3 regions of the Acidovorax carolinensis genome follow, and region 1 is predicted to be linked to each of the others. Evidence: predicted binding sites of a transcription regulator. Region 1 holds the regulator's gene; each other region holds the start of a gene.
The links. The regulator HrcA, encoded in region 1, represses chaperone genes, less so after heat shock. The targets are predictions, from matches to a motif close to TTAGCACTCNNNNNNNNNGAGTGCTAA.
Positions count from the first base shown of each region.

Region 1 (3,274 bases):
TGCCGGCGTGCCATTGATCCACGCACGACTTTTCCCTTGGGTGTCGACCGTCCTGCGCAGGAGCAGGGCTTCGTTGATTTCGATTCCTGCCTCTTCGAACCATGGTTGCAAGTGGCCGGGATAATCGAATTCAGCACACACATCTGCATGGGTGGCACCTTCGCGCACCGATCCGGCATCCGCGCGGGCACCGAGTGCCAGTTGCAGTGCATCCACCAGAATCGACTTGCCGGCACCGGTTTCCCCTGTCAACACGGTGAAACCTGTCTGGAGATCAAGCGCCAGTTCCTGAACAATCACGAAGTCTCGCAGGGTGATCCGCTTGAGCGCCATAGTCAGGAGCCCCCTTCGTTCCAGCGCAACTTCTTGCGCAGGGTGGCGAAGTAGTTCCAGCCGAGCGGGTGCAAAAACCGGACGCTATGCTCGGAGCGCTGCACGAGAATGCGATCACCATGCAGCAGTGACGCCAACGATTGCATGTCGAAATTGGCGCTCACGTCCCTGCCGCTCACGATCTCGACAGCCACTTCGGTGGCATCGGACAAAACGATCGGACGGTTTGACAGGGTATGGGGTGCAATGGGAACCAGCACCCACCCCGGGATGGACGGGTGGAGCATGGGGCCGCCGGCGGATAGGGCATAAGCCGTGGAGCCAGTGGGCGAGGCAATGATGAGTCCGTCGGCCCTCTGATTGGCCACCAATCGTCCTCCCACTTCTACGCGAAGCTCCACCATGCCAGAGGTGGCTCCCCGATTCACCACCACATCGTTCATGGCCAAGGCTTCGAAAACAGTGGCCTGCCCCCGCACCACACGTGCTCGCATCAGCGGGCGCAGGTCCTCTTCATACTCTCCACACAGCATCGGAGTGAGCGCCGCCTGGTAACTGTCGAAGGGAATGTCGGTGATGAACCCCAAGCGCCCCTGGTTGATACCGATCAGCGGGGTGCCGTAACGCGCTAGTCGACGGCCGATGCCCAGCATGGTGCCGTCCCCACCAACGACCAGGCCCAGGTCACATTGGGCGCCAATGGTGTCTACGTCCATGGCCGTGTAAGCAGTCAGGTTGGTATTGATGGCAGTTTCTTTTTCAAGCACCACCTGGCACCCTTGGTGGATTAGAAACTGCGCTATCTCTTCGAGAGCGTGGCGAGAGCTGTCGGCCATGCCGCCTGCAGCAGTTGCCTGATACTTGCCGATAAGCGCAACATGGCGGAAATTGGACGTCATCGCGAAATTACATCATTAAAATCACTCTATGCTCGATGACCGTGCCAAGTTGTTGCTTAAAGCGCTGGTCGAGCGCTATATCGCCGATGGGCAGCCTGTGGGCTCGCGCACCCTTTCGCGTGCCTCTGGGTTGGAGCTGTCTCCGGCGACGATACGCAACGTCATGGCGGACCTGGAGGAGCTGGGATTGATCGCCAGCCCGCACACGTCCGCGGGCAGGGTCCCCACCGCGCGAGGCTATCGCCTGTTTGTGGACACCATGCTGACGGTGCAGCGGGATCCATTGACGCCGCCGCAACTGGCGCCAGAGCAACCTCAAAAAGTGATTGCCAATGCGGCACACCTTTTGTCGAACCTCTCCCAGTTTGTGGGTGTCGTGATGGCACCGCGACGTACCTCCGTGTTCCGCCACATCGAGTTTCTCCGTCTTTCAGAGCGCCGGTTTCTGGTGATCATTGTTTCGCCCGAAGGTGACGTACAAAACCGTGTCATCTTCACGGATGTGGACTATTCCCAGTCGCAGTTGATCGAGGCAGCCAACTTCCTGAATGCACACTATGCCGGCCTGGCCATAGAGCAGGTGCGGGAGAAGCTCAAGTCAGAGGTTGACATGCTTCGTGGGGAGATCGCGTCCTTGATGCAGGCTGCCGTCAATGTCAGTTCGGAGGCGCTTTCCGAAGCGCAGGATGAGGTTGTCATTTCTGGTGAAAGAAACCTGCTGGCGGTGAGCGATTTCTCCAGCGACATGGGCAACCTTCGCAGGGCGTTCGATCTGTTCGAGCAGAAAACCCAGATACTGCGTCTTCTGGACATCTCCAGCCAGGCCGAGGGTGTTCGGATCTACATCGGCGGCGAAAGCCAGGTGGTACCGTTCGAAGAACTTTCGATCGTCAGTGCACCCTACGAGGTGGATGGCCGGGTAGTGGGAACTCTGGGTGTGATCGGCCCCACCCGCATGCCCTATGACAGGATGATCCAGATCGTGGACATCACTTCCAAGCTCGTGTCCAACGCGCTCAGCTACCGCAAATAAACACCCTACAATACTTACGGTGCCCCGTCTGATTCAGCGTTGGCGCGAGGGGCGTTAGCTCAGTTGGTTAGAGCAGAGGACTCATAATCCTTTGGTCGTTGGTTCAAGTCCAACACGCCCTACCAAGCTAGATAAGGAAAGCCTGCTATCAATACGGTAGCGGGCTTTTTTGTTTTTTGGGGTCATGTAGCCGTCATGTAGCCAGCGGGACGGGGTTTTGTGCCCATGTAGCCACCCGGCAGCAGCAAAAAAGCCCCACGGCGGGGGCTCGGTTGTGCTTTATGTTTCACATCATGAAACGCATACTGAAAGTCGAATTTTTGGGGCCAAGTGAACCCCGCGGTCTTCGCCCCCGCGGCGCTTCGACTTAGCTCTTAGGGTCCCCCCGTTCGCTTGAAATTGCACCAGCAGCAGGCGGGCACCGCTGGCAGGGACCAGCACCAGTAGGCGGGCAGGTGGGGCGCGCGTAGCTCAGGTTTACTGCTTCGCCTGCAGCTCGCGCAGTTCCTTCTGCAGCGCCTCCAATTCCGCCCGCAACTCGCGCGAGCGGGAGTCGCACATGGTTGCGGCGGCCTGCATCTCTGCAGATATGGATTGCTCCCAGGTGGCACCTGCAAGGTTGTTGTTAGCGATCCGCTTGCGGCTGGCGAGGGCTACCTGCTGGGCAGCGCACTCGCGCTGGTGGTTGTCGGTGGCAGCGCGGGCGTCGGCTACGCCTCGGTTCTCCAGGTAGGTCCGGCGCTGCCAGCTTTCGCCAAAGGCGCCTTCCTTTTTATTGGCGGGGGCGGTGTTTGCAACTGTTGCGGGCGCTGCATTGGCTCCAGCAGTTGTCGCGGCTGGCACGGTTTTAGGCGCATGGCCACTTGCCGGTTGCACGTTGATTGTCTCGCCCTTGCCCGCGCAGGGAGCGTCTTGGAACACCACCTTGCCATCGGGCCCGATGCACTTGTTGATCGCCCAGGTAGGCGAGGCAAGCAGTGCGATGGCGAGGAAAGCAAGGTGTTTCATG
Region 1 covers NZ_CP021361.1:3,315,324-3,318,597, reverse strand. Annotated here, with positions in the region: gene recN (DNA repair protein RecN) at 1-333, opposite strand, end outside; gene CBP34_RS15535 (NAD kinase) at 336-1,232, opposite strand; gene hrcA (heat-inducible transcriptional repressor HrcA) at 1,261-2,265, shown strand; tRNA gene CBP34_RS15525 (tRNA-Ile) at 2,314-2,390, shown strand; gene CBP34_RS15520 (hypothetical protein) at 2,743-3,273, opposite strand.

Region 2 (3,274 bases), 1.6 Mb from region 1:
GTGGCGATCAGGCTGATGGGGCTCAGGTCCTTGAGCGGGTCGTAATTGATCTTGGGGTTGATGAGTTTGGCAATCGTCAGGTTGCCATTGATCATGATGCCCAGGGTGTGGTCGTCGGTGGCGTTGGCCACGGCGTCGGCGGCAATGTTGCCACCCGCACCCACCTTGTTTTCCACAATCACCGGTTGCCCCAGGGCTTTGGCCAGTGGCTCGGCCAGGGTGCGCGCCACCAGGTCGGGTGACGACCCACCCGGAAAACCCACCACGAGCTTCACCGGCTTGCTCGGCCAGCCCGGTGTTGCTTGGGGCAAGGGGGCTGCGTTGGATTGGGCAAGGGCAGGGCCGGACGCGGCGGCGAGGGCCAGCACCAGTGCAGCGCGACGCAGGGGGGATGGGGTCATCAGAAACTTCTCCGGTCTGGGCGGGTGCTCGAAGCATTGCGGGCACCCAAAAAAAAAGCGCGCAACCGCAGTTGCGCGCTGAATTATCCCTGCCGCCCGCGCTTGTGTATGCACTCGCGAGCGGGCACCGCTCAGGCGTAGTCGGCCAAGGCGGTTTTCATTTTCTTCATGGCGGCCACCTCGATCTGGCGAATGCGCTCGGCGCTCACGCCATAGACAGCGGCCAGGTCGTGCAGCGTCATGCCGCCGCTGCCATCGTCGTTCACCTTGAGCCAGCGCTCTTCCACGATGCGGCGGCTGCGCTCGTCCAGGCTGGCCAGCGCCGTGGCAATGCCATCGGTCGCCAGTTCATCGCGCTGGCGCGACTCGATCATTGCGGTGGGCTCGTGCGAGGCATCGGCCAGGTAGGCAATGGGGCCAAAGGCCTGCTCGCCATCGTCCGATGGGGCGGGGTCGAGCAGCACATCACCGCCCGCCATGCGGGTTTCCATCTCGATGACTTCTTCGCGCTTGACGTTCAGTTGCGCCGCGACCGAGTCGATTTCGTGGTCAGAGAGGGTGTCTCGGTGCGTGCCGGCATCGGCTGCCGCCGCATCGGCCTTGAAACCCTGCTTCATGGACCGCAGATTGAAGAACAGCTTGCGCTGCGCCTTGGTGGTGGCCACCTTCACCATGCGCCAGTTCTTCAGGATGTATTCGTGGATCTCGGCCTTGATCCAGTGCATGGCGTAGCTCACCAGGCGCACGCCCTGGTCGGGGTCGAAACGCTTGACGGCCTTCATCAGGCCTACGTTGCCTTCCTGGATCAGGTCACCATGGGGCAGGCCGTAGCCAAGGTACTGGCGCGCGATCGATACCACGAGGCGCAGGTGCGACATCACCAGCCGGCCGGCGGCATCCACATCGTTGTTGTCGCGCAGCTGGCGGGCATAGGTCTGCTCTTCCTCATGGGTGAGCAGGGGCAAGCGGTTGACGGCCGAGATATAGGCGTCCAGGTTGCCCAAGGGGGGCACCAGCGCCCAAGGGTTGGCGGGTGCCAAAGTCGTCGTTGCGGTTCCAGATGGAAGTTTCATTCCGGGAATCCTTTCCTCTAAGCCTTCATGTTAGCACTCCGTTGGAGGGAGTGCTAAGCCCGGAGTTCCCGTCCGGTTGTTCCGAAGTGCGTTGTTTCAAAAATATGATTCAAAATGTCACTTTATGCAATGCCATCAAGCGCTATAAGCTATTTATAAGTGAGCGAATAACGCCCTGTTTACACTGCCTTGAGTCCCTTTGGCAGGCAGGAGTTCCAAGGAGTCGCCTATGGCAGAACAGATCGATGCCCAGGCACTGAACATGGTCACCACCACCGTGGCCAGCGCGGCGGATGCGCGCCGGCTGGCGCAGGCCATTGTGCAGGCGCGGCTGGCGGCCTGCGTGCAGGTGGAAGTCATCACCTCGCATTACCACTGGCAGGGCGCCTTGCAGGAGGAGCAGGAATGGCGGCTGGTGTGCAAGACCCTGCCGCGCGCCACCGGGGCCTTGCTGGCGCTGCTGGAGTCGCTGCACCCTTACACCGTGCCACAACTGGTGGTGCAGACCCTGCAGGCCACGCCGGCCTATGTGCGCTGGGTGCACGGCGAGGTGACCACCGGGGACGGGGTTGCGCACGCGGCAGGCGGCGGGTGAAGCGCGGAAAACCGCAAGGGCTCCTTGACCCCGGTGCCGCCCGCTCGTTTCGGGGCGGGTGGCATGCACGGGCGTGGGCCTCAGGTCAGCAGGGCCTGCGCAAATTCGCGGGCGTTGAAGGTTTCCAGGTCTTCGAGCTTTTCGCCCACGCCGATGAAATACACCGGAATGGGCCGTTCCTGCGCAATGGCCGCCAGCACCCCGCCCTTGGCCGTGCCGTCGAGCTTGGTCACGATCAGGCCGGTGAGCTGCAGCGCGTCATCAAACGAGCGCACCTGGGCCAGCGCGTTCTGGCCGGTGTTGCCGTCAATCACCAGCAGCACCTCGTGCGGGGCAGTGGCATCGGCCTTGGTGACCACGCGGCGGATCTTCTTCAGCTCTTCCATCAGGTGCAACTGCGTCGGCAGGCGGCCCGCCGTGTCCACCAGCACCACATCCTTGCCGCGCGCCTTGCCGGCGGTGACGGCGTCAAAGCTCACGGCGGCGGGGTCGCCGCCTTCCTGGCTGACGATTTCGACCGTATTGCGATCGGCCCAGACGCCGAGCTGTTCGCGCGCCGCAGCACGAAAGGTGTCCGCCGCGGCCAGCAGCACGCTGGCCCCTTCGTTGGCCAGGTGCCGGGTGAGTTTGCCGATCGAGGTGGTCTTGCCCGCGCCATTGACGCCCGCCACCATGATCACGGTGGGTGTGTGCTCGCCGATGACCAGGGCCTTCTCCAGTGGCCGCAGCAGGTCGGCCAGTGCATCGGCCAGCAGCCCTTTGACGGCGGCGGGATCGGTGGTCTTGGTTTCCTTGACGCGGCGCTTGAGGTCGGTCAGCAGCCACTGCGTGGCCTTGACGCCGGTGTCGGCTAGCAGCAGGGCCTCTTCCAGCTCTTCATACAGCGCATCGTCGATCTGGGTTCCGGTGAACACGGTGGCGATGCTCGAGCCCGTCTTGCGCAGGCCCGCCTTGAGGCGGTTGAGCCAGCCGGTGCGTTCAGCAGGCGTGGGCGGTTCTGCTGCCGGTGACGGTGACGGTGACGGGGCCGCCGGCAAGGGCGGTGCGGTTACGGCGATGGGCTTGGCCGCGACCACCACCACCGGCGGCGCGGGCGTCGGCTCAGGCGCAGACACCGGCACGGTGGCCGGTGGCGGCGCACCTAACGGGCTGGCTTGCGGCGCGGGCACGGGCGGCTTGGCAGCGAAGGGGTTGCGCAGCCAGCC
Region 2 covers NZ_CP021361.1:841,003-844,276, forward strand. Annotated here, with positions in the region: gene CBP34_RS03955 (Bug family tripartite tricarboxylate transporter substrate binding protein) at 1-401, opposite strand, end outside; gene rpoH (RNA polymerase sigma factor RpoH) at 533-1,474, opposite strand; gene cutA (divalent-cation tolerance protein CutA) at 1,704-2,069, shown strand; gene ftsY (signal recognition particle-docking protein FtsY) at 2,150-3,274, opposite strand, start outside.
Region 2: rpoH (RNA polymerase sigma factor RpoH) is a predicted target of HrcA. The motif match lies at 1,505-1,531, and genes of this name have one in related genera.

Region 3 (3,274 bases), 1.5 Mb from region 1:
TGGCGTTTTCGTTTGCCACCACCTACGCGCTCGGTCAGGTAGCGCGGCGCTACTATGCGGGCGGCCGGACAATGAGCACGGCCATGCTGCGCGACACCTTCCAGAACCTGCTCGGCCCCGCCAAGCAACTGCAAACGCAATACCTGCCGCAAATCCAGCAAAAGGCCGCCACGCTGGACGCAGGCCAGATCCTGGCGATGGTGCGCGGAGCGTAGACGCCAAGGGTCACCAATTCGCCCCATGATGCTTCGTTATTAATAGCTGCCAGCGCTTGTAAGACATGCGCTGGCAGCTATTTTCACCTCGACTACGGCGCCTCTCCCTCTGCATTGGCATCGTCGCGCGCCGCGCAGTGGCGGGCACGGCCGCTGCGCCGTTGCAACAGTGCCGCGACACCCCATGGCGGGCGCAGCGGCACATGCCAGAATCCGCCATGCACGCCACCACGGATCCTGCAGCCATCACCGCCCTTCTGCCGTCCAAGCCCCGGTCCGACAGCGCCATGACGGCCCTGTACAGCGCAGCACTGGGCCCCGTCCATCTGTCCCGTTACCTGCCCGTTTTTGCGCACTTCGATGAGGCGGGCCGCACCACCACCAGCTGGAACTGGGCGGCCAGCCTGTGCACCCTGAACTGGATGGTGTTTCGCCAGCTGTGGGGCGCGGCACTGGTGTATGTGGCGGCCGCCGAGGGTCTGGCGCTGCTGGTGTTCGGCGTGGGGCGACCACTGCTGCAATGGCCCCAGGCGGTGGAATGGGGCGTGGTGGGAGCGTTTTTTCTGCTCGGCTGCGCCGTGCCTGGCCTTTACGGCAACGCCCTGCTGCACGCCGACACCCACAAGAAAATCACACGGGCGCTGACCGCCACGCACACCCTGAAAGAAACCTGCGCGCTGCTGGCACGGCAAGCCAGCTCCTGGAAACGGCTGGCCTGGCTGGCTGCGGGCAACCTGGCCTTGGCGCTGGCCGCTGCGGGGGCCTACCTGGCGATTCCCTCCACGGCGGCACAGCAAGGCGCAGACCCGGCCATGCCCGCGGCCCCGATGCGTCCGGCGCCTGCCGCCCCAGCCGAGCCGGCCACCACGCCAACCCTGCCAACGGCATCTGCGCCCACAGCAACCGATTCACCGGCAACCACAGACGCCGCCGCGCAAACCCAACACTCGGCGCAGGAGGCGGCAGCCGTCCCGGCACCGCCGGCAGAGCCCGAACGGGCACAGACTCCACCCGAATCGGCAGCCGTCACTCCCCCTTCCGCAGCGCCAACAGAGCGCGCCTCGCGTCCCGCTGTGCCCGAAAAGCGCCCCTCGCCGTCCCCAGCCAAGGCACTGGCGCCCGACACGACGACTTCGTCGCCGGCCACCACAGCCTCGGCCGCAGACAACAACGCCCTGCCACCGGTGGGCACCGCACCCGGCTACTACATCAACGTGGGACTTTTTGCCGACGAAGCCAATGCCCGCAAGGCCCAGGCGCGGTTGCTCAATGAAGGACTGCCCGCCTTCCGTCAAGAAGTGTTCCCGGGCAAAAAACGCCGGCTGCGGGTGCGGGTGGGCCCCTACAGCGACCGCGCCGATGCCGAGGCCGCTGCCGCCACCATCCGGTCCATGGCGCTGGAAGCGGTGGTCATCAGACTGGCGCCCTGAGCCGGTTGAATCGCCAGGGCGCTGAATCCATCCATAAAAACAGGCTCCAGCGCTTTCTGAGATTGCGCAAGCAGCTATTTTTTATATAGCAAAAAACACCTACCCAAACCTACCGACCGGCAGGAGCCATCCAGCCTGCTTTGTGCGGCACGTCCATGGGGCCTGCCTGCAGCAAACTCCACCCGAAATCCCCCAAAACGGTCGGGGACGTCTTGAAATAGACACAAATGCCCGTATCATTAGCACTCACCCCGAACGAGTGCTAACAAGCACTGGTACGGAGGAAGTTTGGTGGCGTCCGAAAGTTCGGGCGCTTCGTCATCCGGCTTTTTATTGTCAGTCAACAGGAGCAATGCAATGAACCTTCGCCCTCTGCACGATCGCGTGATCGTCAAGCGTATCGAAAGCGAAACCACGACCGCCTCCGGCATCGTGATCCCCGACAACGCCGCTGAAAAGCCCGATCAAGGTGAAGTGCTGGCCGTCGGCCCCGGCAAGAAGAACGACAAGGGCGAGTTGATTGCCCTGAACGTGAAGGTCGGCGACCGCGTTCTGTTCGGCAAGTACTCGGGCCAGACCGTCAAGGTCAAGGGCGACGAGTTGCTGGTGATGAAGGAAGACGACCTCTTCGCCGTTGTCGAGAAGTAATTGCTACTGCGCGGCCCGCATGCGTCGTTGGGCGGTGCTCGGAATCCTCACGTACAGGAAGTACGTTGCGGTTCCTGCGCTCCGTCCGCCTAGCCTGTGAACCGCTCGCTACGCAATTCTTTTCCCGACACAGTCATCTGTTTAACGATTTTTTAGATATTCAGGAGCTCCAAAATGGCAGCAAAAGACGTAGTTTTCGGCGGCGAAGCCCGCGCACGCATGGTTGAAGGCGTGAACATCCTGGCCAACGCGGTCAAGGTCACCCTGGGCCCCAAAGGTCGCAATGTGGTGCTGGAGCGCTCGTTCGGCGCCCCCACCGTGACCAAGGACGGTGTGTCCGTGGCCAAGGAAATCGAACTCAAGGACAAGCTGCAGAACATGGGCGCCCAGCTCGTGAAGGAAGTGGCCTCCAAGACCAGCGACAACGCTGGTGACGGCACCACCACCGCCACCGTGCTGGCACAAGCCATCGTGCGCGAAGGCTTCAAGTACGTGGCCGCCGGTATCAACCCGATGGACCTGAAGCGCGGCATCGACAAGGCCGTGACGGCCCTGGTTGCCGAGCTGAAGAAGGCTTCCAAGCCCACGACCACTTCCAAGGAAATCGCACAGGTCGGCTCGATCTCTGCCAATTCCGACGAAACCATCGGCAAGCTGATCGCCGACGCCATGGACAAGGTTGGCAAGGAAGGCGTGATCACCGTGGAAGACGGCAAGTCCCTCGACTCCGAACTGGACGTCGTGGAAGGCATGCAGTTTGACCGCGGCTACCTGTCGCCCTACTTCATCAACAACCCAGAAAAGCAATCCGCGATTCTGGACAACCCCTTCGTGCTGCTGTTCGACAAGAAGATCAGCAACATCCGCGACCTGCTGCCCACGCTGGAGCAAGTTGCCAAGGCGGGCCGTCCGCTGCTGATCATTGCCGAAGAAGTCGAAGGCGAAGCCCTGGCAACGCTGGTGGTCAACACCATCCGCGGC
Region 3 covers NZ_CP021361.1:693,171-696,444, reverse strand. Annotated here, with positions in the region: gene CBP34_RS03290 (YcjF family protein) at 1-215, shown strand, start outside; gene CBP34_RS03285 (SPOR domain-containing protein) at 434-1,645, shown strand; gene CBP34_RS03280 (co-chaperone GroES) at 2,003-2,293, shown strand; gene groL (chaperonin GroEL) at 2,468-3,274, shown strand, end outside.
Region 3: CBP34_RS03280 (co-chaperone GroES) is a predicted target of HrcA. The motif match lies at 1,885-1,911, and genes of this name have one in related genera.